DNA from 2 places in the Streptomyces sp. NPDC006450 genome. Region 2 is predicted to be linked to the other one. Evidence: riboswitches for the same ligand, from Rfam matches in the RefSeq annotation. Region 2 holds a riboswitch; the other holds the start of a gene.
What was found. Region 2 has a riboswitch for S-adenosylmethionine ahead of ABZY57_RS08355 (aminotransferase class V-fold PLP-dependent enzyme). Riboswitches for the same ligand answer to the same signal wherever they lie in the genome.

Region 1: it holds a riboswitch for S-adenosylmethionine, as region 2 does, so the genes downstream of both, thrC (threonine synthase) here and ABZY57_RS08355 (aminotransferase class V-fold PLP-dependent enzyme) in region 2, are expected to answer to the same signal.

What each region holds. Positions count from the first base shown of each region.
Region 1 is NZ_JBEXPT010000008.1:79,329-91,103, reverse strand. Features, by position in the region: gene groL (chaperonin GroEL) at 1-1,184, opposite strand, end outside; gene ABZY57_RS05645 (cold-shock protein) at 1,553-1,759, opposite strand; gene ABZY57_RS05640 (MoaD/ThiS family protein) at 2,165-2,443, opposite strand; gene thrC (threonine synthase) at 2,517-3,851, opposite strand; SAM riboswitch class I at 3,845-4,003, opposite strand; gene ABZY57_RS05630 (glucosyl-3-phosphoglycerate synthase) at 4,190-5,176, shown strand; gene ABZY57_RS05625 (hypothetical protein) at 5,166-5,399, shown strand; gene ABZY57_RS05620 (trehalose-6-phosphate synthase) at 5,409-6,872, shown strand; gene otsB (trehalose-phosphatase) at 6,946-7,806, opposite strand; gene ABZY57_RS05610 (DUF3263 domain-containing protein) at 7,950-8,201, opposite strand; gene ABZY57_RS05605 (extracellular solute-binding protein) at 8,242-9,558, opposite strand; gene ABZY57_RS05600 (ROK family protein) at 9,809-10,741, shown strand; gene nagA (N-acetylglucosamine-6-phosphate deacetylase) at 10,741-11,775, shown strand, end outside.
Region 2 is NZ_JBEXPT010000015.1:16,429-28,203, forward strand. Features, by position in the region: gene ABZY57_RS08345 (rhomboid family intramembrane serine protease) at 1-542, shown strand, start outside; gene ABZY57_RS08350 (Lrp/AsnC ligand binding domain-containing protein) at 539-820, shown strand; gene ABZY57_RS08355 (aminotransferase class V-fold PLP-dependent enzyme) at 914-2,317, opposite strand; SAM riboswitch class IV at 2,555-2,671, opposite strand; gene trpD (anthranilate phosphoribosyltransferase) at 2,819-3,883, opposite strand; gene ABZY57_RS08365 (cytochrome bc complex cytochrome b subunit) at 4,101-5,729, opposite strand; gene ABZY57_RS08370 (Rieske 2Fe-2S domain-containing protein) at 5,726-6,784, opposite strand; gene ABZY57_RS08375 (c-type cytochrome) at 6,781-7,590, opposite strand; gene ABZY57_RS08380 (heme-copper oxidase subunit III) at 7,667-8,287, opposite strand; gene ABZY57_RS08385 (hypothetical protein) at 8,500-8,901, shown strand; gene ABZY57_RS08390 (Ig-like domain-containing protein) at 9,022-10,269, opposite strand; gene ABZY57_RS08395 (cytochrome c oxidase subunit 4) at 10,408-10,806, opposite strand; gene ctaD (cytochrome c oxidase subunit I) at 10,803-11,775, opposite strand, start outside.

The DNA of each region.
Region 1 (11,775 bases), on a different contig from region 2:
TCGATGCGGTGCTTGCGCTCCTTGAGCTCGACCTCGGTCGCGGCTCCGGCCTTGATGACCGCAACACCGCCGGCGAGCTTCGCCAGGCGCTCCTGCAGCTTCTCGCGGTCGTAGTCCGAGTCGGAGTTCTCGATCTCGGCGCGGATCTGGTTGACGCGACCCTGGACCTGGTCGCTGTCACCGGCACCGTCGACGATGGTGGTCTCGTCCTTGGTGATGACGACCTTGCGGGCGCGGCCGAGCAGGTCGAGACCGGCGTTCTCGAGCTTGAGGCCGACCTCCTCGGAGATGACCGTGCCGCCCGTGAGGATGGCGATGTCGCCGAGCATGGCCTTGCGGCGGTCGCCGAAGCCCGGGGCCTTGACGGCGACGGACTTGAAGGTGCCGCGGATCTTGTTGACGACGAGGGTGGAGAGCGCCTCGCCCTCGACGTCCTCGGCGATGATCAGCAGCGGCTTGCCGGACTGCATGACCTTCTCCAGGAGCGGCAGCAGGTCCTTGACCGAGCCGATCTTGGAGTTGACGATCAGGATGTACGGGTCGTCGAGGGACGACTCCATGCGCTCCATGTCGGTGGCGAAGTACGCCGAGATGTAGCCCTTGTCGAAGCGCATGCCCTCGGTGAGCTCGAGCTCCAGGCCGAAGGTCTGCGACTCCTCGACCGTGATGACGCCTTCCTTGCCGACCTTGTCCATGGCCTCGGCGATGAGCTCGCCGATCTGGGTGTCGGCGGCGGAGATGGAGGCCGTCGAAGCGATCTGCTCCTTGGTCTCGACATCCTTGGCCTGCGCCAGCAGGGCGGCGGAGACGGCCTCGACGGCCTTCTCGATACCGCGCTTGAGGGCCATCGGGTTCGCACCGGCGGCCACGTTGCGCAGGCCCTCGCGGACGAGCGCCTGGGCGAGAACGGTGGCGGTGGTCGTACCGTCGCCGGCGACGTCGTCCGTCTTCTTGGCGACTTCCTTGACCAGCTCGGCGCCGATCTTCTCGTACGGGTCCTCGAGCTCGATCTCCTTGGCGATGGAGACACCATCGTTGGTGATCGTGGGGGCGCCCCACTTCTTCTCAAGGACGACGTTGCGACCCTTGGGGCCAAGGGTGACCTTGACGGCGTCGGCGAGCTGGTTCATCCCACGCTCGAGGCCGCGGCGGGCCTCCTCGTCGAACGCAATGATCTTGGCCATCTGAAGTGGTCCTCCCGGACAGCGGTGGATTGCTCCCGGACCGCGCCCGCGCCCGCGACGGACGGCCTGCGTGCCCGGCGGTTCCTTCCCACCGGACCCTGCGGGCCTCACCGACCCGGTCCTCGTTTAGTAGCACTCTCACCAGGAGAGTGCTAACGCCAATGATTAGCACTCGACCCCCCCGAGTGCAAGCTGCTTCGGGCAACCCGCGAGGAACACCCAGGCGCCGCAAGGCCGCCGGCGCCGCCACGCACGAGGGGCCCGCATCCCGTGTCCAGGATGTGGGCCCCTCGTACACATGCCGTTGTGCCGTCGTACGCGGCCGCTGTGCGTGGCCCCGTACGTGTCGGTGGTCGATCGCGGTCGGACTAGCCGGCGGCGAGCTTGACCATGTCCGCCTGCGGACCCTTCTGGCCCTGCGAGATCTCGAACTCGACCCGCTGACCCTCTTCAAGGGTGCGGTACCCGTCCATCTGGATGGCGCTGTAGTGGACGAACACATCCGCACCACCGTCGACCGCGATGAAGCCGTAGCCCTTCTCCGCGTTGAACCACTTGACGGTGCCCTGAGCCATGCCTAACTCCCCTATTACTGGCCCTTGCGCAGGACCGCACTTCGCGGTCCCGGGTCAGAACTTGCGCCGGAACGCCTCGACCGGGGCTGAATGTATCCGCACCGCTGCTGTCTGCAACAGGTCATTCCGATGAGAATTCTGGACATGCCAAAAGATTGAAATAGGGTGAAAACCCGGAATATTCCAGGGCAACTCGGGCCGGACAAAACCCACCAAGGACCCATAGCGCACTTGCATGTTGACTCAATGTCAACCCTCTCGCGGCCCGTTCATATGCGGCGGGCAAGAACAGCGGAGGGGACTTCCCCAACTCTACCGCGCCCAACCAAGCAGAATTGCCCCCTCCGTTTGGTAACGGAGGGGGCAATTCAGTTACTGCGTGGTCTTGCGAAGGCCGCGCGCGCCTCAGCAGCCGCCCGCGACGGCGGGGATGATCGAGATGCCCGCGCCGTCCGGCGTGGACGTCTGCAGCCCGCCCTCGAAGCGCACGTCGTCGTCGTTGACGTAGACGTTGACGAAGCGGCGCAGCTTGCCCTGGTCGTCGAGGACGCGCGCGGCGATGCCGGGGTGGCTGGCCTCCAGTGACTGGATGACCTCTTCGAGGGTCGCGCCCTCGGCGGGGACCTCGGCCTGGCCGCCGGTGTAGGTGCGCAGGATGGTGGGGATGCGGACGTTGACGCTCATGGCGCTACTGCCTTTCCGGTGTGCAGGGAGAGAGAGAAGGAGGCTGATCCGGCCCTGATGCGCCGGATGCCCCCTAGGCCAGGTTTGCGGCGCGGAACGCGTCCAGGCTCGGGCGGATGGTGGCGGTCTGGCCACCACCTTCGGCCACCGCCTCCAGGGTCTTGAGACCGTCACCGGTGTTCAGGACCACGGTGGTCAGCGTCGGGTCGAGCTGCCCGTTCTCGATGAGCTTCTTCGTCACGCCGACGGTCACGCCGCCCGCGGTCTCGGCGAAGATGCCCTCGGTCTGGGCGAGGAGCTTGATGGCCTCGACGACCTGGGTGTCGTTGACGTCCTCGACGTAGCCGCCGGTGCGGCGCGCGATGTCCAGGACGTACGGACCGTCCGCCGGGTTGCCGATGGCCAGCGACTTGGCGATGGTGTTCGGCTTCTGCGGGCGGACCACCTCGTGGCCGGCCTTGAAGGCCGTCGAGACGGGCGAGCAGCCCTCGGCCTGGGCGCCGAAGATCTTGTACGGCTTGTCCTCGACGAGGCCGAGCTTGACGAGCTCCTGCAGACCCTTGTCGATCTTCGTGAGCTGCGAGCCGGACGCGATCGGGATGACGATCTGGTCGGGCAGCTGCCAGCCGAGCTGCTCGCAGATCTCGTACGCCAGGGTCTTGGAGCCCTCGCCGTAGTACGGGCGCAGGTTGACGTTGACGAAGCCCCAGCCCTCGCCCAGCGGGTCGCCGATGAGCTCCGAGCAGAAGCGGTTGACGTCGTCGTAGTTGCCCTCGATGCCGACCAGGTCGCCACCGTAGACACCGGCCATGACGACCTTGCCCTGCTCCAGGTCGTGCGGGATGAACACGCAGGAGCGGAAGCCGGCGCGGGCGGCCGCGGCGCCGACGGCGCCGGCCAGGTTGCCGGTGGAGGAGCAGGAGAGGGTGGTGAAGCCGAAGGCGCGGGCGGCCTCGACGGCGATGGCCACGACGCGGTCCTTGAAGGAGTGCGTCGGGTTGCCGGAGTCGTCCTTGACGTACAGCTTGCCGGTGACGCCGAGCTCCTTGGCCAGGTTGGCCGCGTCCACGAGCTTGGTGAAGCCGGGGTTCAGGCTCGGCTTGGAGGCCACGTCCGCGGGGACGGGCAGCAGCGGCGCGTAGCGCCAGATGTTGTTCGGGCCGGCCTCGATGGCGGCGCGCAGGGCCTCCGGGTCGCCCAGGGGCAGCTCGTAGGCGACTTCGAGCGGTCCGAAGCACTCGGCGCAGGCGAAGATCGGGCCGAGCTCGAAGCGGGTACCGCACTCACGACAGGAAAGGCCGGTGGCGGGACCGAGATCGACAGAGGTGCCGGACGCGTTGTTCTCGACGGTTTCGGCAGAGGTTGCGACAGACTGTGCAGCCATGATGGCGAGGCCCTTTCTCCTCATCTTCCCCATGGCGCACTTCGCCATGAGACGGAATTGGCACCTTCCCTAGCCGGGGACCTCGCTGGCGGCGCTGGTGTGCGCGATCGCGAGAACCGACTGGAGGGTTGCCGGGGCTTCAACGGGCCGTGTCCCTCTGCCCCTCTGGATGAGCGGTATGGCACCGGCACACGCGCTCTATGGCGCGCCGGTGCGTTTGTACGCGGGGACCCCCGGCATGCGGTGGACCTTCGCGTTGTTCAAGACTGTAACCGAAGGCCCGGGTGGTTGAGACAGCCGTCCGAACCGCGAGATGGATCATATTTCGGTCCAAACCAGTGAAGAACCAAGGAGTGCTGAAGGTGCTGGAAGAGGTGGAGCGCTGGCTGGCAGACCGCTCCTGGTCAGCCGCCGACCGACCGCTCGGCCAGCTGCTTTCCGCCAAGCGGGCAGCGGGCACCACGGTGAGCGTGGTGCTGCCGGCGCTGAACGAGGAGGCGACGGTCGGCGAGATCGTCGAGGTGATCCGGCGCGATCTGATCGAGGGCCTGCCGGTGCCCCTGGTGGACGAGCTCGTCGTGATCGACTCGGGTTCCACGGACCGCACCGCGGAGGTCGCGGCCAAGGCGGGGGCCCGGGTGGTGCACCGTGACGAGGTCCTGCCGCGGATCCCGGCGCTGCCCGGCAAGGGCGAGGTGCTGTGGCGTTCGCTGCTGGTCACCACCGGGGACATCGTCTGCTTCGTGGACGCCGACCTGCGCGATTTCTCGGCCTCCTTCGTCTCCGGGATCGTCGGCCCGCTGCTGACCGATCCGGAGGTGCGGTTCGTCAAGGCCATGTACGACCGCCCCCTCGGCCCGGAGTTCAGCGACCCGGCCGCCCCGGCCTCCGCCAAGGCCCACGGCCAGGGCGGCCGGGTGACCGAGCTGGTGGCCCGCCCGCTGCTCAACCTCCACTGGCCGCAGCTGGCCGGCTTCGTCCAGCCGCTGGGCGGCGAGTACGCCGTACGCCGCGAACTGCTGGAGCGGCTGCCGTTCCCCGTGGGCTACGGGGTCGAGCTGGGCCTGCTGGTGGACGCGCTGCACACGGCCGGGCTGGACGCCCTGGCCCAGGTGGACGTGGGCGTCCGGCTGCACCGGCACCAGGACGGCCAGGCGCTGGGGCGGATGGCCGCCGCGATCTACCGCACGGCGCAGGTACGGCTCTCGCGCGGGCACCTCGTGCGCCCCGAGCTGACGCAGTTCGAGCGCGGCCCGCAGGGGTTCGTGCCGCACACCTACGCCGTGGACACCGAGGAGCGGCCGCCGATGCTGGACATCGAGGAGTACGCACGCCGTCGTGTGGCGTAGCACCCCGATCGTCCCGGCCCAGCCGCGACCGCTGCCCGTGGACGCGGGGGACGGCTTCAAGGACTCCCCGGGCGGGAACCCGGCCGACACCGGCTCCGACGGCCGGGCCCTTGGGCTGACGGGTACGGCAGGCGCCACGCCCACGGCACTCGGCGGTGTGGTCTTCCTCTCGGTCCGGCGGACGCGCAGGCGCCGACGTTTGACCGGCGCCGAGGCGGGCTAGGTTCGCCGCATGGCTTCCCAGGTGCTCGTCGCCGCGAATCGCGGCCCCCTCTCGTACGCCCTCGCCGCGGACGGCACGCTCAGTGCCCGCCGCGGCGGGGGCGGGCTCGTCTCCGGCCTCTCCACCGCGCTCGCCGAACAGCCGGGGGCGCTGTGGATCTGCGCGGCCCTGTCCGACGCGGACCGGGAGGCGGTGCGGCGCGGGGTCTCCGAGCCCGGCGTACGCATGCTGGCGATCGACCCCGAGGTGTACGACGGCGCGTACAACGGCATCGCGAACTCGGTGCTGTGGTTCCTCCACCACCACCTGTACGAGATCCCGCGCGAGCCGGTCTTCGACGCGGAGTTCCGTCGCCGCTGGGACTGCTACGTCGCGTACAACGAGGCCTTCGCGGCGGCCCTGGCGGAGGAGGCGGCCGAGGGCGCGACGGTCCTGATCCAGGACTACCACCTGGCCCTGGCCCCGGGAATGCTCCGGGAGCTGCGCCCCGACCTGCGGATCGGCCACTTCACGCACACGCCGTGGGCGTCCACGGACTTCCTGCGCATGCTCCCGGACGACGTCCGGACCCAGCTGGTGTGGGGGATGCTCGGGGCCGACCGCCTCGGCTTCCACACGTGGGAGTGGGCGTACAACTTCACCAACGCGGCGAACTTCGACGACGTGAGCGGTATCGCGCAGGCGCACTACCCTGCCGGAAGCCCGGAGCGCGGGGTGTGGCACCGCAAGGCGGCCGGCACCGGTACCGGGCCCGTGGAGCGCCGGTTCACCGAAGTGAACGCCTACCCCCTCGGCGTGGACGGGGACGAGCTGCGCGCGCTCGCCCACCGGCCGGAGGTGGACGACAAGCTGGCGGCGCTGCGGGCGGAGGTCGGCGGGCTGAAGACGATCGTCCGCGTGGACCGCACGGAGTTGTCGAAGAACATCCTGCGGGGGCTGCTGGCGTACCGGGAACTGCTGGTCACCCACCCCGAGTGGCGGGAGCGGGTGGTCCACCTGGCCTCCGCGTACCCGTCCCGGCAGGACCTTGCGGTGTACCGGGAGTACACCGAGTCGGTGGGGGAGCTGGCGGCGGCGGTCAACACGGAGTTCGGCACGGCCGACTGGCAGCCGGTACTGGTCTCCGTCGAGGACGACTTCGCGCGGTCGCTGGCGGCGTACCGGCTGGCGGACGTGGCACTGGTCAATCCCGTACGGGACGGCATGAACCTCGTCGCGAAGGAGATCCCTGTGGTGTCGGAGGCGGGGTGCGCGCTGGTGCTGTCCACCGGGGCGGGGGCGTACGAGGAGCTCCGGGCGGATGCGCTGACGGTGAGCCCGTACGACGTGACGGCCACGGCGGAGGCCCTGCACGCGGCCCTCTCCATGCCGGCGGCGGAGCGCGCGGACCGCACGAAGCGGCTGGCGGTGGCCGCCACGGCACTCCCCCCGACCCAGTGGCTCACGTCCCAGCTGGACGCCCTGCGCACCTGACCGCACCGCGGCGCGGGGCGAAGTCCCCGCCCGCCCTTCGCCCGTTCCCCGGGGCAGCGGTGCGGGCGGCGCGTCACGAAGGAGCGGCTGCGCCCAGCGCCGCGGCCAGCGCCGCCAGGAAGGCGACGACCTCCGACGGACCGGACAGCGTCAGGTCCGCACGGGCGGCGAGTTCCGGAACCTCCGCGGAGCCACTGCACACCAGCAGCCCCGGCATGCCCCCGGCCCGCAGCTTCTCCACCGCCGAGTACGCCGCGAGGTCCCCGAGGTCGTCCCCGGCGTAGAGCACGGCCTGTGCCCCCACCTCCGCGAGGTACTCCGTGAGGGCGACGCCCTTGTCCATTCCCGGCGGCCGCAGCTCCAGTACGGCCCGGCCCGGTTCGACCATCAGGCCGTGCCGGGCCGCCAGCCCCGCCAAGGGCTCCCGCAGGGCCTCGAAGGCCGCTTCCGGGTCTGCCGCGCGGCGGGTGTGGACGGCCAGCGCCTGGCCCTTCTCCTCGATCCAGGTTCCGCGCCACGCGCCGATCGCGTCCAGGAACCCGGGCAGCTCCGCCCGGACCGCCGCGACTCCCGCATGCTCGGCCGGAGCGTGCACGATGCCGCTCACTGCGTCCCAGCGCTCGGCCCCGTAGTGCCCGAGCACCACGAGGTGTTCGAGTCCCGGGACCCCGGCGAAGCCCCCGTAGCGGACGGCGACCCCGGCCGGCCTGCCGGTGACGACCGCGACGGAGCCGACCTCGGGGGCGAGGGCGGCGAGCGCGGGGACGGCTCCGGAGTGGGCCCGTGCCTGGTCCGGGTCGGGAACGATGTCGGCGAGGGTGCCGTCGAAGTCCAGGGCGACGACGGAGCGGCGCGGTGCGCGCAGGAGGGCTTCGAGTCCCTCCCGTCCGGCGGTGGTGACGGGCATCGGCAGATCGTGCGGATGGCTCCCCATACGCTCGACCCTAACGGGCCCGCCGGGCCACGGCTACGGCGCGTGCCCCGCGCATGGCACCGGGCCCCGGAACCGACGGCTGTGCAGGACACGGCACCGACCACGGCGCCGGTCCCCGCTGCCACCGCCGCCGCGGCCCGCCGCTACCGCCTCGCGCGCTGGGCCTCGCGGATGCGCCGCAGGCGGTTCACGGTGCCCGGGGCGTGCTGAAGTGCCCTGGGGTCGTCCATCAGCGCGTTGAGCAGCTGGTAGTACCGGACCGGGGGCATCCCCAGTCCCTCCCTTATGGCCCGCTCCTTGGCGCCCGGGCCGGGCCAGGTGCGGCCTTCGTAGGCCAGTACGGCCGCCTCGTCGGCGCTCAGCCCGGCCGGCGGCCTCTCGTCCGCGTCCGTCATACGGCCAGACTAGCTCCGCCCTCCGACAGCCCCGCTCCGATCAGCGGGGCTCCGCCTTGCGCCCGCCCTCCGCGATGTCCCCGAGGACCTTCTCGGGCTGGCCGCCCGGCTGCACGGCCTTGCCGATGTTCTTCTTGACGTCCTCGCTCACGGCCGCCCAGGACTTCTTGCCCACCGGGTACAGGCGCGCGTTGGGCAGCGCGCGCAGGAAGGTCTTCAGCTCCGCCGAGGAGGCGCCCGTGGAGGCCTCCATCGCCCGGGAGCCGCTGGTGGTGACCGGGAGCAGGTCGTACTTCTCGGTGAAGGCCGTGACGTTGTTCTCCTCGTACAGGAAGTCCAGGAACTTCCCCGACTGCGTCTGGTGGCCGGTCTTGAAGGCCATCACCCAGTCGGCGACTCCCATCGTCGGGTGGGACACCCCGTCGAAGGTCGGCATGGGGGTCATGCCGTACTTCACGCCCTTCGCGGCGGCCTGCTTGAGCAGCGTCGGGTGCCCGTTGAGCATGCCGACCTCGCCGCGCGAGAAGGAGTCGAAGGCGGCCTGGCGGTTCAGCTTGGCCGGTTCGACGGGGCCGGTCAGGCCCGCGCCGACGAGCTTGTCGCGCAGGAACTCCAGGGTGTTGACGTTGTCCGCGGAGTCGATCGAGTAGTTCTCTTCGTTGTCGGCGTAGCCGCCGCCGCCCGCGAGCAGCCACTGCATCGTCTCGGCCTGTGCCTCCTCGCGGCCCAGGGGCAGCGCGAGGGGCGTCGGGACTCCGGCCGCCTTGAGCTTCTTGGCGGCGGCCTCCAGCTCGGCCCAGCTCTTGGGCTGCCAGCGGGTCTTGCCGTCCTTGGGGATGATGCCGGCGTCGGCGAAGAGCTTCTCGTTGTAGAACATCAGCCGGGTGCTGGCCACGAAGGGCAGGCCGTACTGGTTGCGCCGGACCTTGCCCGCGTCGGCGAGCGGCGCGAGGAAGTCGGCCTCGGTGTTCACGGAGAGCAGCTCGTCGGCGGAGTACAGCTTGCCGTCGGCGGCATAGTCCGCGTAGGCGCCGATCTGGGCGATGTCGGGGGCCTCGCCGGCCTTGACCATCTCGGCGACCTTGGCGTCGACGTCGGACCAGGAGTAGACGTCGACCTGGACCTTGATGCCGGGGTTGCGCTTCTCGAAGGACGCGGCGAGGTCCTTCCAGTAGGGCTTGGAGGAGTTTTCCGGTTTGTCCCCGTAGTCGGCCGCCACGACCTTCAGGGTCACCTCGTTGTCCCCGGTGAGGCCCGGCACGGCGCCGCAGCCGGTCAGCGTCACGGTGGTCAGGCACAGTGCGAGGCCGGACGCGGCGAGGTTCAGCTTTCTGGCCTGGACAGTTCGCGCCTTCAAAGTTCTCGTTCCACCCCAGGTTGTTCCGTACGATTCGCGTAAAGGTCTACACCACTTTTGAGCCTGGTCAACATCCGGACCCAAACGTGCACACAGCCTGCACGCGCACATGCGTACGGACGCGCGTGCGGACCCGCGTACCGGCCCGCTCCCCGACGAAGGTCCCGAATTTGTATGGCCACTCAACAATCCCTCCCAGTGGACTAGACCTTTGCCCTCCGATCACGCGAGACTGTCACCCGTGAAACCCGTGAAACACGTCATCGCCCTCGATGTGGGCGGCACTGGGATGAAGGCCGCCCTCGTCGCCGCCGACGGCACCCTGCTCCACGAGGCGCGCCGCGCCACCGGCCGCGAGCGGGGCGCCGAAGCCGTCGTCGAGACGATCCAGGACTTCGCCGCCGAGCTCCTCGACCTCGGCCGGGAACGCTTCGCCACCACCGCCTCCGCGGCCGGCGTGGCCGTCCCCGGCATCGTCGACGCCGAGAACGGGATCGCCGTCTACGCGGCGAACCTGGGCTGGCGCGACGTCCCCATGCGCGAACTGCTCGGCAGACGCCTCGGCGGGATCCCGGTCGCCCTCGGCCACGACGTCCGCACGGGCGGACTCGCCGAAGGCCGCATCGGCGCGGGCCGCGGAGCCGACCGCTTCCTGTTCGTCCCCCTCGGCACCGGCATCGCCGGAGCCATCGGCATCGCCGGCCGCATCGAGGCCGGCGCGCACGGCTACGCCGGCGAGATCGGCCACATCGTGGTCCGTCCCGGCGGCCCCGCCTGCGGCTGCGGCCAGCGCGGCTGCCTGGAGACCCTCGCCTCCGCCTCCGCCGTCAGCCGTGCCTGGGCGGCCGCCTCCGGCGACCCCGACGCGGACGCCGCCGACTGCGCCAAGGCCGTCGAATCGGGTGACGAGCGCGCCCTCGCGGTCTGGCTCGCCGCCATCGGCGCCCTCGCAGACGGGCTGGTCACCGCGATCACCCTGCTGGACCCGCGCACGCTGATCATCGGTGGCGGGCTGGCCGAGGCCGGGGAAACCTTGTTCACACCACTACGGGCGGCCGTGGAGGAACGCGTGACGTTCCAGCGGCTGCCCCACATCGTTCCGGCGGCCCTCGGGGACACCGCCGGATGCCTGGGTGCAGGGCTGCTCGCCTGGGATCTACTCGCCACGGAGGTACCTGACTGATGTCCGGAAGCGCACATGTGGGCCGCAGCACCGTTCTCTCCGGCGCCGACGTGGTGCTGCCCACGGGCATCGTCAAGGGCGGACGTCTCATCGTCGACGGTGAGCGCATCGCCGGCAGCGCGGAGGAGAACGCGGCCGTCGTCGACCTCTCCGGGTGCCTGATCGTCCCCGGCTTCGTCGACATGCACAACCACGGCGGCGGCGGGGCCTCCTTCACCTCCGGCACCGCCGAGGAGGTGCTCAAGGGCGTACGGACCCACCGCGAGCACGGCACCACCACCCTGGTCGCCTCCACGGTCACCGGGGACCTGGACGAGCTGGCCCGCCGCGCCGGACTGCTCGCCGAGCTGACCCAGCAGGGCGACATCGCGGGCATCCACTTCGAGGGGCCCTTCATCAACCCCTGCCGCAAGGGCGCGCACAAGGAAGACCTCCTGCGCGACCCCGACCCGGCCGAGGTCCGCAAGCTGATCGACGCCTCGCACGGCGCCGCCCGCATGTTCACCCTCGCCACCGAACTCCCCGGCGGCCTGGACTCCGTACGGCTGCTCGCCGAGCACGGGGTCGTCGCGGCGATCGGCCACACGGACTCCACGTACGACCAGACGCTCGAGGCCATCGACGCCGGCGCGACCGTGGCCACCCACCTCTACAACGCGATGCCGGGCATGGAGCACCGCGCCCCCGGCCCCATCGCGGCCCTGCTGGAGGACGAGCGGGTCACCGTCGAGCTGATCAACGACGGCGTCCACCTGCACCCCGCCATGCTGGAGCTGGCCTTCCACCACGCGGGCGCGCACCGGGTGGCGCTGATCACCGACGCGATGGACGCGGCCGGCTTCGGCGACGGGACCTACCACCTCGGCCCGCTGGAGGTCGAGGTCAAGGAGGGCGTCGCGCGCCTCGTCGAGGGCGGCTCCATCGCGGGCTCCACCCTCACCCAGGACACCGCCTTCAAGCGGTCGGTCACCCTCGACAAGCTCCCCGTCGAGTCCGTGGTCCAGGCGATCTCCGCCAACCCGGCCAAGCTGATC
Region 2 (11,775 bases):
TCCCCGACCAACTGTTCACCGGCTCGGGCCGGGCCCTGCTCACTCCGCTGACGGCCCTGTTCGTGCACGGGAGCTGGCTGCACCTGCTGGGCAACATGCTCTTCCTCTACGTCTTCGGGGCGATGACGGAGCGCCGCATGGGCCGGGCCGGGTTCCTCTGCTTCTACGTCTGTACGGGCTACCTGGCCCTGGCGGCCTACGCGGCGGCCTACGCCTCCTCGGACCAGACCCTGGTCGGAGCCTCCGGGGCGATCTCCGCGGTCCTCGGCGCCTTCCTGTACCTCTTCCCCAAGGCCCGCGTGACGAGCCTGTTCCCGTTCCTCTTCTTCCTGCCCCTGCGGTTCCCGGCGTGGATCGTGCTGATGTTCTGGTTCGGCCTGCAGTGGCTGGCCGCCCACCGCGCGGCGAGCGGCCCCGGAGTCGCCTACCTGGCCCACGTGGTGGGCTTCTCGGTCGGCTTCCTCTACGCGTGGGCCCGCTACCGGGGTGGGACTAGAGTGGGTCGACCAGTGACAGTAGGCGAGGGAGACAGCCAACCGTGATCACCGCACTCGTGCTCATCAAGACCAGCGTGGACCGGATCCCCGAGATCGCCGAGGCCATCGCCGCGCTGGAAAGCGTCAGCGAGGTCTACTCGGTCACCGGTACGTACGACCTCATCGCACTGGTCCGGGTGTCCCGGCACGAGGACCTCGCCGACATCATCCCCGGCCGCATCAGCAAGATCCCGGGCGTCGAGGCGACGGACACGCACGTGGCGTTCCGCACGTACTCCCAGCACGACCTGGAAGCGGCCTTCGCGATCGGTCTCGACGCGTAGGCTCCGGCCGACCGGGAGGCACCCACCCTCCAGCGGGTGTCCGACGGATTCACGGACGGTGGGTACCGGGCCCCGTGGGCATGCCGCAGCCCGTCAGACCGCCGGGACGCAGCGGCCCTCTTCGGTGCGGTACTGCCACTTGGCGCCGTCCGTGACGAGTTCCCCGACCGCGCGGACGAAGCGGTCCACGTGCTCGTCGGGGGTGCCGGCGCCGAAGCTGACGCGGATCGCGTTCAGGGACCGCTCGCCCGGGGCCGCCTCCGGGGCTCCGCACTCGCCCTGGGCCTGGGGCTCGCTGCCGAGCAGGGTGCGGACCAGCGGGTGGGCGCAGAACAGGCCGTCGCGGACGCCGATGCCGTACTCGGCGGAGAGCGCGGCCGCGAAGTGCGAGCTGTTCCAGCCGTCCACCACGAAGGAGATGACGCCGACCCGGGGGGCCTCGTCGCCGAAGAGGGACAGGACGCGGACCGCCGGGACCCCGGCGAGGCCTTCGCGGACCTTGGCGATGAGGTGCCGCTCGCGGGCGACGAGGCTCTCGAAGCCGGCCTCCTTCAGCGCCTTGCAGGCGGAGGCGATGGAGTAGACGCCGATGACGTTCGGCGAGCCGGCCTCGTGGCGGGCCGCGGTGGTGTGCCACTCGACGTCCACGCCGCCGGCATCCTCCCCGCCGACGCGTCGCGTCACCTTGCGCGAGGCACCGCCGCCGGCGAGGTACGGGTCCGCCTCCTGGAGCCAGTCCGCGCGGCCGGCGAGCACGCCCGAGCCGAAGGGTGCGTAGAGCTTGTGGCCGGAGAAGGCGACCCAGTCCACGTCGAGGTCCTGGACCGAGACGGGGTGGTGCGGGGCCAGCTGGGCGGCGTCCAGGACGATGCGGGCGCCGTGGGCGTGCGCGGCGGCGGCGAGTTCCCTGACGGGCCACAGCTCGCCGGTGACGTTGGAGGCTCCGGTGACGCAGACCAGCGCCGGGCCGTAGGGGTCGCGGTCGGCGAGGGCGCGCTCCAGGGTGGCGACGGCCTCGTCCGGGGTGCGGGGGGCGTTGAGGTAGGTGACCTGGGCGTTCGTCCACGGGAGCAGCGAGGCGTGGTGCTCGGTCTCGAAGACGAAGACCTGGCAGTCGGCCGGGAGCACGGCGGCGAGCAGGTTGAGGGAGTCGGTGGTGGACCGGGTGAAGATCACCTGGTCGGAGGGTCGGCAGTCGAGGAACTCGGCGACCGTGACCCGGCTCTGCTCGAACAGGTCGGTGGAGAGCTGCGAGAGGTACCCGGCGCCGCGGTGGACGCTGCCGTAGTACGGGGCGTACGCGGCCACGTCGTCCCAGACCCGCTGCAGTGCGGGGGCGCTGGCCGCGTAGTCGAGGGCGGCGTAGGTGACTTCGCCGCCGGTGACGAGCGGGACGGTGACGTCACGGCCGAGGACCGGCAGCGGTTCGGCACAGGCAGGGCCCTCGGCCCCAGGGGTGACGGCGGCGGCAGCGGCGGCGTTCAGGGTTGCGGACATGGCGGTATCTCCCGGCAGGCAGGTCGCAATGGCTTCGGTGTGCCCGTACGCGGATACGGCGCTGCGGCCGTTCGGGGTACGGGAGTGCCCCGGAGTGCGGATCGGCCGGCGTACGCAGGTGTGCGGGTACGCGGAAGTGACCCTGTTCCGGGGGGTGAAGAAGGGGCGGACTCGCCCTATCGCATTCGCTTGCTCACGGAAAAGCTCCTCGAGAGACCAGGACCCCTGGTGTCGAGGGATCCGCGCTTGCCGTAGACCTCACTGCCTACGACCTGGTCATCACCCGGGGCACCCCGCCACGGAAGGAGGGTTGCCGGACAGCAAGCCGGGGCCTAAACGCTGTCACTCGTGACCTGAGGAGCATCCTGCCACACGATCTTCCGAACGCAAGACCCCGGTCCACATGGCGGACCGGGGTCAGTGCTGGATCTTGGCCGGATCCCGTCAGGACGGCCGAAGGGCGCAGGAGCTACGCATGGCAGCGGCTACGCGGCGCGGCGGCTACGCGTTGCTCGCCGCCACCCAGCGCGCCAGCGCCGCCCGGGCCGCGCCCGAGTCCACCGACTCCGCCGCCCGTACGACACCGCCGGCGAGCTGCTCCTCCAGGGTGCCCGTGCCCGGGTCCAGCGCGACCAGGGCCGCCGCCGCGTTCAGGAGCACCGCGTCGCGCACGGGGCCGGTCTCGCCGGCCAGGAGGCGGCGGGCGACGTCCGCGTTGAACGAGGCGTCCGCGCCGGCCAGGGCGGAGACCTCCACCAGCGGGATGCCGATGTCGCGGGGGTCGAAGCCCTGCTCCCTGACCTCGCCGTCGCGGACCCACCAGACCCGGGAGGTCGCCGTGGTGGTGAGCTCGTCGAGCCCGTCGTCACCGCGGAAGACCAGCGCCGAGGAACCCCGCTCCGCCAGGACGCCCGCGACGATCGGTGCCACGCGCGCGTCGGCCACACCGGTGGCCTGTGCCCGGACCCGCGCCGGGTTGGTCAGCGGGCCGAGGAAGTTGAAGGTGGTCCGGATGCCCAGCTCCCTGCGGGCCGCCGCCACGTGCCGCAGCGCGGGGTGGAACTTGACCGCGAAGCAGAAGGTGATGCCGGCTTCCTCGGCCACCTCCACGACCCGCGCGGGGGTGAGGTCGAGGTTGACGCCCAGCTTCTCCAGGACGTCCGAGGAGCCGCTCGCGGAGGACGCGGCGCGGTTGCCGTGCTTGACGACCTTGGCGCCCGTACCGGCCACGACGACGGCCGACATCGTGGAGATGTTGACCGTCTTGGCCCCGTCGCCACCGGTGCCGACGATGTCCACCGTCCGGCCCGGCACCTCGATCAGGTTGGCGTGTTCGTACATGGCGCGGACCAGGCCGTTGATCTCGGAGACGGTCTCCCCCTTGGCCCGCAGCGCGACGGCGAAGCCGGCGATCTGCGCGTCGGTGGCCTCCCCGCGCATGATCCGGTCCATGGCCCAGGCCGTGTCGTCGGCGCCGAGGTCACGGCCGCTCAGCAGGGCGTCCAGAAGGCCCGGCCAGCCGCGGGCCGCCACGCTGTCGCCGCCTGCCGGGGTCACCAGGTTCATGGTCCGCTCCTGCTGCTCGTGAAGGATTCCACGTGGAATGGGAAGGGCTTCAGCCTATCCAGCCCCGGGGACGGCAAAGAGCCCCGTCCAGACGCTGGACGGGGCTCTCGCCGTGGCGACACCAGGACTGACCGAAATCAGTCCCTCAAGCAGTCATGCGTAGTGCGTGGTGCGTACTGCGCGGATCTTGAAGCGTGTGAAGCCGTGATGCGGGAGGTCAGTGGTGGCCGTGGCCGCTCTGGATCTCCTTGTACTCCTCGACCGTGGGCTTCGGGATCTGGTTGTTCTCCCCGTAGTAGCCCTTGCTCAGCTTGGCGCGGAGCTTCTCCAGCGGCTTCACCTTGCGCTCGACACCGTTCTCGTCGACCGTGGGGCCGATCTCGGCGGGCTCGTACTGGTCGTACGAGGTGAGCGTGTGCAGCTTGCCCTGCGAGAGCGGCTCGTGGACCTCGACGAACTCACCGTGCGGCAGGCGCTTGATGATGCCGGTCTCGCGACCGTGCAGCACCTTGTCCCGGTCCCGGCGCTGGAGGCCGAGGCAGATCCGCTTGGTGATGACGAAGGCGATGACCGGACCGACGAAGAAGCCGATGCGGGCGAACCACGTGATCGCGTTGATCGACAGGTGGAAGTACTGCGCGAACATGTCGTTTCCACCGGCGATCAGCAGGATGACGTACCACGTCAGCCATGCCACACCGAAGCCCGTACGGGTCGGGGCGTTGCGCGGGCGGTCCAGGATGTGGTGCTCGCGCTTGTCCCCGGTGACCCAGGACTCGATGAACGGGTAGACCGCGATCGTGGCCAGGACCAGCGGGAAGATCGTGAACGGGATGAAGACGCCCAGGGCCAGGGTGTGGCCCCACAGGTTGATCTCCCAGCCCGGCATGGCACGGATCAGACCCTCGGAGAAGCCCATGTACCAGTCGGGCTGCGCACCGGTGGACACGTGGTCCGGACGGTACGGGCCCAGCGCCCAGATCGGGTTGATCGAGGCGATGCCCGCGATCAGCGCGATGACGCCGAAGACCAGGAAGAAGAAGCCTCCGGCCTTGGCCATGTAGACCGGGAGCAGCGGCATGCCGACGACGTTCTTCTCGGTCTTGCCGGGGCCCGCGAACTGGGTGTGCTTGTGGTAGAAGACCAGGATCAGGTGGGCCACCAGCAGGCCCATCATGATGCCGGGCAGCAGCAGGATGTGCACCGAGTAGAGCCGGCCCACGAAGTCGCCGCCGGGGAACTCCCCGCCGAAGAAGAAGAACGACAGGTACGTGCCCACGATCGGCACGGACAGCATCGCGCCTTCCATGAAGCGGACACCGGTGCCCGAGAGCAGGTCGTCCGGCAGGGAGTAACCGGTGAAACCGGTGAACATGCCGAGGACCAGCAGCAGGAAGCCGAAGACCCAGTTGACCTCACGCGGCTTGCGGAACGCGCCGGTGAAGAACACGCGCATCATGTGCACGAGCATCGCCGCGATGAAGATCAGCGCCGACCAGTGGTGGATCTGCCGGATCAGCAGACCGCCGCGGACGTCGAAGCTGATTTCCAGAGTCGAGCGGAAGGCCTCCGACATCTGCACACCCTGCATGGGGATGTACGAGCCGTCGTAGTGCACTTCGTTCATGCTCGGGTGGAAGAACAGCGTCAGGTACACACCCGTGAGGATGAGGATGATGAAGCTGTAGAGGCAGATCTCGCCCAGCATGAAGGACCAGTGGTCCGGGAAGATCTTGCGCATGTTGGCCTTGGCGAGGCTGTAGATGCCCAGCCGGCCGTCGGCCCAGTCGGCTACACGCTCGCCGGCCGGAGCCTTGCGTTCTTTGGTTTCGGTGGCAGTGCTCATCCGCGCTCCCAGAAAGAGGGACCGACGGGCTCTTCGAAGTCGCCGAGCGCCTCGAGGAAACCTTCGTCATTGACGCCGATCCGCAGCTGCGGGAGCGCGTGACCAGCCGGGCCGAAGATGACTCGGGCGCCGTCGGAGAGGTCGAAGGTGGACTGGTGGCACGGGCAGAGCACGTGGTGCGACTGCTGCTCGTACAGGCTGATCGGGCAGCCGACGTGGGTGCAGATCTTGGAGTAGGCCACGATCCCGTCGTGGGACCACTCCAGTTCCTTCTTGTCCTTGATGTCCTCCGGCTGGATGCGGACGATCATCAGGGCGGCCTTGGCGATCTGCACCTGGAAGTCGTGCGCGTCCTCCTCCAGGCCTTCCGGCATGGCGAAGGTCAGCGAACCGACGACGATGTCCTCGGGACGAAGCGGCTCCATCGTGTTCTGGTTGATGAGCATCTTGCCCCTCGCCCAGATGGTCTTGCGCAGCTTGTCCTCGGGCAGCGGGCCCAGGTCGCGCAGGATCACGACGGCGGAGAGCGGCAGCAGGGCCAGCGCACCGAGCATCGTGTTGCGGATGAGCGGGCGGCGGCCGATGGCCGACTCGCGCGCGCCGTCCGCGAAGTCCTGCAGGACCTGCGCCTTGACCTCCGGCGGGGCCGCGATCTCGTGGCGCTCGGCGGCGACCTCCACGTCGGACATCAGGGTGCGGGCCCAGTGGACCGCGCCCGCGCCGATGCAGAAGAGGGCCGCGCCGAGGCTCACGCCCAGGGCGAAGTTCAGAGCGCTCACCTTCCCGATGGGGAAGATGTAGACGATCTTGTCGACCGGCAGGATCACGAACGAGGCGATGAAGCCGATCGTGGCCAGCATCGACAGGGTGAACAGGAAGGCCACCGTGCGCTCGGAGCGCTTCGCGGCCCGCTCGTCGATGTCCTGGATCCGCGGCCGGTGAACCGGCAGGCCGGGGTCGGCGAACGGGTCGTCCGCCACTGCCACGGCACCGTGGTGCGCGTCGCCCTGCTCGCTCGGCAGGTGCTTCTCTTCGGGAATGTCTTGGCTACTCATGACTTCTTGGCCTTAGCGGTGTGGGCCGCGACCCAGACGGCGACAGCGATCAGCGCACCCAGCCCGAAGATCCAGCCGAAGAGACCCTCGGAGACGGGGCCGAGGCCACCGAGCTTGAGGCCACCGGGGCTGGTCGACTTGTCGCCGTTGACGTGCTGGATGTACGCGATGATGTCCTTCTTCTGCTTCTCCGGCATGGTGCTGTCGGGGAAGGAGGGCATGTTCTGCGGGCCGGTGAGCATGGCCTCGTAGACGTGCTTCGGCGAGACACCCTCAAGGTTGGGGGCGTACTTGCCGTTCGTCAGCGCGCCGCCCTCGCCCGTGAAGTTGTGGCACTGCGCGCAGTTGTTGCGGAACAGCTCACCACCCTTGGCGATGTCGGCACCCGCCGGGTCGTACTGCTTCTCGGTCGGCACGATCGGGCCGGCTCCGAGGGACGCGATGTACGCGGCGAGCTGGTCGGTCTGCGCCTGGGTGTAGATGACGGGCTTCTTCGGCACCTGGGCGCCGGGCTGCTGGGCGGGCATACGGCCCGTCATCACCTGGAAGTCGACGGCAGCGGAGCCGACGCCTACCAGGCTGGGGCCGTCAGAGGAACCCTGACCGCCGGTACCGTGGCAGCTTGCGCAGCCGACGGCGTAGAGCTTCTGGCCCTCCTCGATGGCGAGGGACTGGACGGTTTCGTCGGCCTTCGCATTGCCCGCGGGCGCGAAGGCGGAGTACAGCCCCCCGGTAACCGCCAGCGCGAAGAGTAGAACGACGACCGCCGCCAGCGGATGGCGTCGTCGTGCGGAGAGCTTTTTCACGGATTACCCCGGTGTCAGGATCTTCTGCGTCGGTGTGTCTGGATGGAGTGCCGGGTCGGGCCCGGCGACGTGTTCGCTACTTGATCAGGTAGATCGTCGCGAAGAGGCCGATCCAGACGACATCGACGAAGTGCCAGTAGTAGGACACGACGATGGCCGACGTGGCCTGTTCGTGGGTGAACCTCTTGGCCGCGTACGTCCGGCCGAGGACCAGCAGGAAGGCGATGAGACCGCCCGTCACGTGCAGACCGTGGAAGCCGGTGGTCAGGTAGAAGACCGAGCCGTACGGACCGGACGAGAGGCTCATGCCCTCGTGCTTGACCAGCTCGGTGTACTCGAACACCTGGCCGCCAATGAAGATCGCACCCATGACGAACGTGATGATGAACCACGTCCTGAGCTTCTTCACGTCACCGCGCTCGGCGGCGAATACGCCGAGCTGGCAGGTGAGCGAGGAAAGCACCAGGATCGTCGTGTTCGTCGCCGAGAAGGGCAGATTCAAGGCCGAAGCCTGCTCTGTCCAGTACTCGGCGCCTGTCACGGATCGCAGGGTGAAGTACATCGCGAAGAGGGCCGCGAAGAACATCAGCTCGGAACTCAACCAGATGATGGTTCCCACGCTGACGAGGTTCGGCCTGTTGACCGTCGGGTGCGCGTGCCCGGTATCTACTGTCGTTGCTGTCGCCACGACCGACATTATGTCGGTCCCTTATCCCGCCCTCACCCCGGGGGGTGCCGTTCGGAGTGTCAGGGGCGTGTGCAAGGCCCGAACGGCCCATCAGATCGCCCTTCGGGCGCCGGTCGGCCGTCGCTCGGGCGAGGCTGTGCGAACCGATGTTGACACCGGGTCGGACGGAGTAGCATCCCGCGCAACATCAACGTGATTCACGGGACACGTGGAGGAACGAAATGCGGGCGACTGCGCGGGTTCTGGTCTACAGCGACGACGCGGGCACCCGGGAGCAGGTGCGGCTGGCGGCCGGGCGCAGGCCGGCCGCCGACCTGCCGCCGGTGGAGTTCCTGGAGTGCGCCACGCTGCCGGCCGTCCTGAAGGAACTGGACGCGGGCGGCATCGACGTGTGCGTGCTGGACGGCGAGGCGGTTCCGGCCGGGGGCATGGGGGTGTGCCGGCAGATCAAGGACGAGATCTTCCAGTGCCCGCCCGTCCTGCTCCTGATGGGCCGTCCGCAGGACGCCTGGCTGGCCACCTGGAGCCGCGCGGACGCCGCGGTCACCCTTCCGGTCGATCCGGTGGACTTCGCGCAGGCCCTGGCGGGTCTGCTGCGCGCGCGGCTCTCCCCGGCGGCGTAACGGGGCCTGTGCGCCCCGCACAGCCCCCTACCGGCGCATACCGGGGCACGGGTGCCCGTACGGACCGTACGGGCACCCGTGCCCCCGTTGTGGCCTCTTCCGGCGCTCCCGCCCCGTCGGTTACACCTGCGGGCGCAGGCGGGCCTGGTCGACCGGGCTGCGGCCCTCCTGGGTGCCCTTGAGGAGGGCGCTGCCCTCGCGCCAGTCCTTCCAGTCCATGTTCCAGTCGCCGAAGCCGTTGCCGAAGATGTCCATGTCGTCGCCGATGCTGTTGATGACCCGGACGATGTCGCCTTCGGTGATGTTCTCGTAGAACCAGGCGGCGTTGCCCGTGCTCATGCCGGTGCAGCCGTGGCTGACGTTGGCGTAGCCGTGGGAGCCGACGGACCACGGCGCGGCGTGGACGTATTCACCGCTCCAGGTGACGCGGGTCGCGTAGTAGACCGGCAGGTTGTAGTACTCGCTGCCGCCGATGCCCACCGTGTCGCCGCGCATCTGGACGTAGTACTGCTTGCCGAGGACCACCTTGACGCCGTTGCGGGTGGAGAACCCGGGCTTGCCGGTGGTCACCGGGATGGAATTGATCACTTCTCCGTTGCGCCTGAAGGTCATCCAGTGCGAGGCGGCGTCCGTGGTGACCTCGACGCGGTCCCCGATCTCCAGCTTCAGCGGCTTGGAGGCGGCGCCGTGCAGGTCATCGGCGATCTTGACGCCCTCCAGGTTGCTCCGGACGGACACCGTGGTGTTGGCGGGCCAGTACTCCTTGGGCCGGTAGTGGAGCTTCTTGTCGTCCACCCAGTGCCAGGCGCCCACGGCCTCGGGCGGGGCGTCGACGACCAGGCCCCGCTCGATGACGGCGCGGGCGGCCTTGTCCTTCACGGGTTCGTTGAGTTCGGCCGTGAGGGGCTGTCCGACGCCGTACTTGCCCTCGTCCGGGCCGAATTCGACCTTGAGGACCTTCTGGGCCGGGGTGGTGTCGAAGGTGAGCGTGCGCTGCCCGGGGGCGCCCCGTTCGTCCTCGGTGCTCACGAGGACGGTGTAGCGGACGCCGGCGGCCATCGGGGCGGTGCTGTGCCAGCGGTCTCCGGAGGCGGACAGCTCGCCCGCCAGGCGGCGTCCGTGGGTGTCGACGGCGCTCACGTCGGTAATCCGGCCGCCGCCGCTCTTGGCGGTGACCTCCAGGGGCCGGTCCGGGTCGACCGGGCGACTGCCGGAGGACTGGTTGAGGGCGACTTGGTCGCCCGCGTCGTAGGGGCGGGCGGACAGCGGGTTGTCGTCGCCCGACCCGCATGCGGTGGCGCCGGCCCCGAGGGACGCGACCAGCAGGGAGCAGCCGATAACCGTCCAAAGACGCGGTGACTGGTTCATGGAGCCAACGCTATGAAGATATGACAATTACGGCGCGCGGGGTGACTGCAAACGAGGGGCCCGGACTCCTCCATTGGAGGTGTCCGGGCCCCTGGTCTCATGCTGTGGCCGCTGCCGGAGGCAGTGGCGCGGGTGCGGCTACTGGTTCTGGTTCTCGCCGCGGTAGTACTCGTACACCCAGCCCCACAGACCGATCAGGATCAGCGGCGCCGAGAAGTACATCAGCCACCAGCCGAAGACGACGCCCATGAAGGCGAAGGCGCCACCGATGGCCAGCGAGAGCGGCTGCCAGCTGTGCGGGGAGAAGAACCCCAGCTCGCCCGCCTCGTCGGCGACGTCGGCCTCCAGGTTGTCCTGGGCCATCTCGTCCACGCGCGCGGCCGTGAAGGCCAGGTAGTAGCCGATCATGGCGCTCAGGCCGAAGGCCAGTGCGAGCGCGGTGGTGCCGACCGGCTCCTTCGACCACACGCCGTACACGACGGTCATGATCAGGATGAAGGCGGCGAGCCACAGGAACATCCTGCCCTGGATCTTCACTTGCCGGCCTCCTTGCCATCAGCGACGGCCTTGGCGGCCACGGAGTGGTCCTCAAGGTGGTCGAGGGCCGCGATCTCGGGGTGGTGCAGATCGAATGCCGGGGATTCGGACCGGATCCTCGGCAGGGTGAGGAAGTTGTGCCGCGGCGGCGGGCAAGACGTCGCCCATTCGAGCGAACGGCCGTAGCCCCACGGGTCGTCGACCTCGACCTTCTTGCCGTACTTCGCCGTCTTCCAGACGTTGTACATGAAGGGGAGCATCGACAGGCCCAGCAGGAACGAGCTGATCGTCGAGATCGTGTTCAGCAGCGTGAAGCCGTCCGCCGCGAGGTAGTCCGCGTAACGACGCGGCATGCCCTCGGCGCCCAGCCAGTGCTGCACCAGGAAGGTGCCGTGGAAGCCGATGAACAGCGTCCAGAAGGTGATCTTGCCGAGGCGCTCGTCCAGCATCTTGCCCGTGAACTTCGGCCACCAGAAGTGGAAGCCGGCGAACATCGCGAAGACCACGGTGCCGAAGACGACGTAGTGGAAGTGCGCGACGACGAAGTACGAGTCGGAGACGTGGAAGTCCATCGGGGGCGAGGCCAGGATGACGCCGGTCAGACCACCGAAGGTGAAGGTGACCAGGAAGCCGATCGTCCAGAGCATCGGGGTCTCGAAGGACAGCGAGCCCTTCCACATGGTGCCGATCCAGTTGAAGAACTTCACACCGGTCGGAACCGCGATGAGGAACGTCATGAAGGAGAAGAACGGCAGCAGTACACCGCCGGTGACGTACATGTGGTGGGCCCACACGGTCACCGAAAGACCGGCGATCGAGATCGTCGCGGCGATCAGACCGATGTAACCGAACATCGGCTTGCGCGAGAAGACCGGAATGACCTCGGACACGATTCCGAAGAACGGCAGCGCGATGATGTACACCTCTGGGTGTCCGAAGAACCAGAAGAGGTGTTGCCACAGCAAGGCG